DNA from 2 places in the Tannerella serpentiformis genome. Region 1 is predicted to be linked to the other one. Evidence: riboswitches for the same ligand, from Rfam matches in the RefSeq annotation. Region 1 holds a riboswitch; the other holds the start of a gene.
The links. A riboswitch is a leader RNA that binds a small molecule or an ion and turns the genes downstream of it on or off. The one in region 1 is predicted to bind cobalamin.
Positions count from the first base shown of each region.

Region 2: another riboswitch for cobalamin. It lies ahead of C7123_RS02295 (TonB-dependent receptor plug domain-containing protein); the one in region 1 lies ahead of C7123_RS11045 (TonB-dependent receptor).

Region 1 is NZ_CP028365.1:2,616,934-2,620,066, forward strand. Features, by position in the region: gene C7123_RS11045 (TonB-dependent receptor) at 1-1,940, opposite strand, end outside; cobalamin riboswitch at 2,000-2,225, opposite strand.
Region 2 is NZ_CP028365.1:564,589-567,721, reverse strand. Features, by position in the region: gene C7123_RS02295 (TonB-dependent receptor plug domain-containing protein) at 1-1,951, opposite strand, end outside; cobalamin riboswitch at 1,989-2,212, opposite strand; gene C7123_RS02290 (DUF6261 family protein) at 2,450-3,133, opposite strand, start outside.

The DNA.
Region 1 (3,133 bases):
TTCAGGTAGACGTTCATCGTGTATCCGCCCCATGTGCGTGTCCATTGCGCGTTGACGTTGGCGGCATTCCGGAGACTCTTGTCGATGGGTCGGCCCGTTTCATCGTCTTTCGTGTCGAGGTGAGTGTATCCCGCGCCGATGCGGAAGCCTGCTCCGAGGTAGGCTTGGGCCGCCACGTTGATGCCGCGGACTTCCGCCTTGTAGACGTTGTCGCGCTGGCGCACTTCCTCGTGTCCGTACTTCTGTTTGGCCTCTTCACCCGTGGCGATGGTACGATAATCGATCATATCACGGATGCGATTGTAGAAGAAGTTCGTGCTCACCGTGAAGCGGCTGTGGGCGTACTCGGCATTGAGGGAGAAATAGTCGCTCTTCTCGGGTTTGAGGTTGAGGTTGCCGATCGTAATGCGGTCGACTGACTTGGTCGTCTCGGAGGCGTACAGTTCCGAGAGTGTGGGAGCGCGAAATCCAGCGGCATAGGAGGCTCGGAGGTTCAGACCTCCCTGGCCATACATGAGGGCGACGTTTGGCGTGGCGTAGCTCTTGAAAAATTCGTGGTAGAGGTAACGCACCCCAGCTAAGGCTCGCAGTTGGCGGGTGATCGTGATCTCATCTTGTGCGAAGAGGGCCGCGGTGTAGGCCGTTTTGTGGCTGATGTTCTCCGTGGGACTGCTGAGCATGTCGGCCAAGTACTCCACCCCGACCGATACCTTATTCCGTTCGCCCAGGTTGAAGATCCCCTTCACGTTGGCCTGCTGATTGCGCGTGCGTTTGCGCACCAATTCGTCGCCTGGCTGGGTCTTGTACGTCTTGCTTGCGTTCAGGAAGTTGTAGCGCGACGAAAAGAAGTCGGCCTGATAGTCCGCCGTGATGTAGGCATCGGGCGAGAGGAGGTATTTGACGCCTGCGCCCCAGGAGTAGGTGCGGTGCTGGAGGTCGTAATCGTACGCTGCGGCGGGCCGACGCGTGATGTTGCGGAAGTAGCCGCCTCGCAGCTGGAAGGAGAGGCGATCGGTGGCGTCGTAGGTGAATCGTTGGTTGACGTTGTCGGAGTGAAAGCCGGCGGAGGCTACCTTCTGCGTCTCCACAAGGCTGTCCTTCTTGTTTCGCTCGTACGGACTGAGTTGCCAGCTTTCGGCTTGGCTGCGGCGATAGGAGGTGTAGGAGCCGAATCGGCCCGTGTTGACGTCGGCCGCGATCGACTGAGTGAAGCGTCCGTGCGACGTGTAACGCGTGTCGGAAGAGAGGTTGACGGCATGCTTTACGTCGTTCGTGATGATGTTCACCACGCCGCCGACAGCGTTCGTGCCGTAGAGCGCCGAGGAGGCGCCGCTGAGGATCTCAATGCGCTTGATACGCGAGACGTCGATGCGTTCGTAGGTGTTGTCGCCACCTATCCGGCGACCGTTTTCGAGGAAGACGAAGTATTTCTCCGGCAGCCCGTTCAGGCTGAGCGTCGTGCCCATACCGTTGGTCATGTTCGAGAAGGAGGGGGTCAGTTTTTGCAGGGCTTCGTCGAGGGTTGAGATGCCGGCGTTGCTCAGTTCGCGCGACGTGATCACGTTCACGGGCACGGGGCTATTCTTCATCAGGTGATGCGTTCCGGTGCCCGTCACCACCACCTGCCCAAGCTGCACCATACTCTCGCGCATGCGGATCACGACGCCCGTTTCGCCGCTCCGCACCTCGCGCGCTTCGGTCGTATAGTTCAGGTGTGACACGTTCAGCGTGTGCGTGCCCTCGGGCAGGTTGCTGATCGTAAACTCGCCGCGCGTATTGGTCACGTCGCCCGTCAGACTGTGGTCCACGCGGATGTTGGCGCCTACCACAGGCTCGTTCGTGTCGGCATTAATCACTCGTCCACTCACGCCCGTTTGTGCGCTGAGCGTCATCACCCCGCACAGCCATGCGAGGAGCATTCCTATGTACTTTTTCTTCATATGTGACTATTGAATATATCCATCGTCAGTCCTCCGCCGCCCTGGCCCCGGGGCGTGCGACATCAAGCTGTGTCCTGGCAGGTTTCCTGACTTCCCCCTAAAGAACCGAGGGCCTTCCCATCGCGTGTCTGTGCACGCCGACAGTGGCATTGCGGATGGCTCTTCTTTTTGCTTTGAACGAGGGGGGTTACAGTAGCGGGCACTGTTCCGGACTCTCACCGGATTCCCTTTTCATGCAGCGCGACGGACGCCGATCGCTGCATCACCAAAACGCGGGCAAAATTAGGCGCTGTTTTTATAATTCCCATACCGCACCCTCACATCGATTCGCGTTTACGGTCGGCCCCCGTCCGTCGGCTGGTCTTTGATCTGGAAATCTTAGTAGGGCAGATTGTGTTTTTTATCAGATCGCATGAAATACAGTGCGAATCCAATTTGTTTGATACAAAATGCCCTGCAATCCGAAGCAATACAAAATGGATTCACATCAGATTGTACGCCATACGAAGTGAGTCAATTTTGATTCAGATCAGATTTCGTGCAATCCGATGCAATTCAAAATTGATTCGTTTCAGATTTCACGCCATGCGGAGTAAATCAAATCTGTTTCACATGAAATGCCGTGCAATCTGAAGCAATACAAAATGGATTCACGCCAGATTGCATACCATACGAAGCAAATCCAATTTGTTTCACATGAGATGCCGTGCAATCCGATGCAAAACAAAATTGATTCGCTCCAGATTGCACGACATATGGAGAAAATCAATTTTGATTCAGTTCAGATGTCGTGCAATCCGATGCAAAACAAAATTGATTTACATCAGATTGCACGCCATACGGTGTAAATCAGAATTGCTTTAATGCATAGGTTCTGCATAATAAGGGGAGAGGGAATGGTATCGGGTAAGATTACTTGCCATCTGACCCTATCCAGCATGGCGGCAGATCGCAGTTTGCCATCAGGGGGCAGCGCACGGAGATTTTCCGACGGATGTAGCCCGTAGTTGGGAGCGCGCGGGGTGTCGTCATTCAAGGGATTCTGTGTCTGAAAACGCACCGCAGAGAATCCATTCTTCGCAGGCGATTTCCTGTGTGAAAACGTTAGAAATGGGGCGTAAACATGCCTGTTTCTGTTAAAAATGAACTGAGAACAGGGTTGAAAGCATGTTCTACAACATGTTTTCGGGGAG
Region 2 (3,133 bases), 960 kb from region 1:
GCAGCTCGCCCTCGAGGCCCCGGATGCCCACGCCGGGCACGTTGTCGTACTGGCTGGTGCCTTCGGTCTCGGAGACGACGAGGCGGATGTAATCCTTCACGTCGCGATAGAAGGCGTTCAACTCGTAATCCAACCGATGACCGGGGGCGGGGCGGAGCGCACCGAAGAAGCCGAGGTTGATATTGTGACTGTTCTCCGGACGCAGACGTAGGTTGGCATAGACGGTGGTGCCGTTGCCGAGCAGCTCGCGCGACATGGGTAGACGCAGACTGTGCTCGTAGGAGGCTTTCACAGCGAAGGCGTCGGAGGGGAAGGCGTAACGCGTGGCCAGGCCGTAGCCCGTATGATTCTTTGTCGAAGAGCCCTGCACCTCACCCGAACCGGTGATCCAGGGGAGTTCCTGCTGCCCAACCTTCAGGTAGTTCGTGTAGTTCTTGACGAAGAACGTGTTCTGCCAACGGTCTTCGACGAGCAGCTGGCTATAGGAGAGGCCGAGTGTATGCTTGGCGAAGATGTCGTCCGAGGGCGCAAAGTCCGAATCCACGTCGTCCGTACGGCGATTGCCGGTGCGGTTCATGAGGTAGTTCAGGTTCAGCGAGTGGTGCAGGCTGAAGTGGTAATCCAGCCCGAGGCGGACGAGCATTAAGGGGCGGCGATAGTGTCGGTGCATGCGGTCGCGGCCTAAGATCTCGCTGCGGGCGGACTCGATGTAGGAGCCGTCCCAGCGGTATTTGCGGAAGGTGGTGTCGATCGTCTGGGCGTGATCCCAGGTGTGTGAGGCCGAGAGCGAGGCGTTGAGTCCGGGCAGGAAGAGGGCCTTCTTGGCATACCGCGCGGCGATGTTCCAGGCCTCCGTCTGACGTTCGGCGGCGCCGTAGACGATGGTCTGCATGGCGCCCGTCTGAAGCTGCTTGCGGGTGGTGGAGTAGGAGGCAGAGACGAACAGCTCGTCGGCCCAGGTGCGGCGGCTGACGCCGGCCTCGAGCTGCATGAGGGCGGAGAGGTAGTCGTCGTGGAAGCGACGCCGATCGGTGAGGCGGAACTCCTGCGCCGCCTCGTCCCACAGCTCCACGCCGCGCACTCGGTAGTCGTTCTTGGAGAAGTTGAAGCCTGCCGCAGGCCGCACGATAATCCCCGTGCGCCGATCGACGACCTGCGCAAAGAGGTCGGCCTTATGCGTGTGGAAGGAGCCGATGCCGTACGAAGCGTCGAGGTAGTTGCGCTGCTCGCGGCGGGTGATGATGTTGATGGCGCCCCCCAGCGCGTCGGCGCCGAGGTAGGCCGGGACGACGCCTTTGTAGATCTCCACGCGCTCGATGAGGTTGACCGGGAGGTTGGCGGGCGATACGCCGCTGCCCTTCGTGGCGAGCGGCAGGCCGTCCATGAAGTAGCGGATGGAGTTGCCCGAGAGGCCGTTGATCGATAGCTCGAAGTCGGAGCCGACGCCGCCCTCCTCGCGCACCTTGACGCCGGCGGTGCGGCCGACGAGGGTGTTGAGGTCGTGCAGCTGACTCAGCTGCGCCTTGACATCGGGGGCCGCGGCGGCGAAGGCGCTCTCGCGGAGACGCTGTGCGGGGCTTTTGGCGTAGACTTCGACAACGTTGAGTGTGACGGCGTCTTCCTCGAGCACAAAGTTCTGCGTGGGGGTTCGCGCTGCGTCCACCTCGGCCTTAACCGTCTTGTAACCGACGGACGAAACGGTGAGCGTCGTGCGTCCGGCGGGCAGTTCGAGGGCATAGGCACCGCGGTCGTCGGTGGATGTGCCACGCTGTGCACCGGCAGCGACCGTGGCGGCCACGACAGGTCTACCCGCAGCGTCGCGCACCGTACCTCGCACCGTGCCCTGTGAGGCGGCGTCGAGAAGGTAAAGCAGCCCGGCAAGCAGCATCAGGGCGCGCCGCAGTGCGACGTCCGACAGGCATCTCCTATGTATCTCGTATGTGTGAAACATCCCTTTTGTAACCTCCGCCCCTTGACCCCGAGGGGCGGTATACGTGTTGTTTCCGGCAGGTTTCCTGACTTCACCCTGAAGGGGGGCTGTGGGCCTTCCCGCCGCTCCGGGGGCGGCAGTGGCACGTCTTGCGGGTGCTCTCCTTTGTTCGATAGGCGGGGTGTTACAGTAGCGGGCACTGTTCCAGTCTTTCACTGGATTCCCTTTTTACGCCGTGGGCCGGACGGCCTACGATGCGTCACCGAAAACGGCGGCAAAAATAGAATCAGAAAGCAAAGTAGAAAGGCATCAGGGATGCCAGCCAAGTTTGCCTGGTACATGAATGGCGTGTACCCATGTAGGGGCGTATTGCATACGCCCCACCGAACGGTCCCAACGGGGCCGAACGATCCATGCCAACCGGGTACAAAAAAGGGCACCCCCATCTGTTTGGGGATGCCCTTTAATCATTCCGGGTACCTGTGGGGCGAATGCAATTCGCCCCTACAACCGGGTACCCTATTCCTCCGGCAACGTGATGTCAGGATTACCGTCGCCACCCGGTTTCTTCGGATCCTTCGGTTTCTCGCCATCCGGTTTCGGTGGCTGAGGCGTCTCCGGCTGCTTCGGATCCTTCGGCTGATCGGGCGTCTTGGGGTCCTTGGGTTGCTTAGGCTCTTTCGGTTGCTTAGGTTCCTTGGGCTTCTTCTTTGCAGCAGCCTTCTTCTGAGCAAGGCTCCGATTATAATCGGCATCGATACGATCGGCCAGCTTGCAAAGGTTCTCAGCCAACGTAGCGATAACCTCGGGGTCGATCGGCGTAGCACCATTGAGATAGTTCCACTGTAGGATGAGGATTACGCGGTCGTAGATGGCATCTGTTTCGGGGCGGATCTTGCTGGAAAGTGGAAGTTTCGCACCCGTGTCAGACGTCATGCGCTTCGTGTATAAGTCGTCGAACTCTTGGTTCGTCGTTTCCAGTTTTGTGAGCATCGGCGTGAGTCCGAGCTTGGCTATATCTGCTGCGTTCTCCGTCTTTTTCAGGTCGGCCACCAGCCCCCTGATGTCCGCCGTTTCACGATCGAAGCCTTCGTTCTGCATCCCGTTGTACGGTTTGACTACTGCCGCAATACGAATCGCAGCCTCTACGATGTCCTTATCAGGCAGGAACTGGGCATTGCGAATGGTGCCCATGATGTAAGT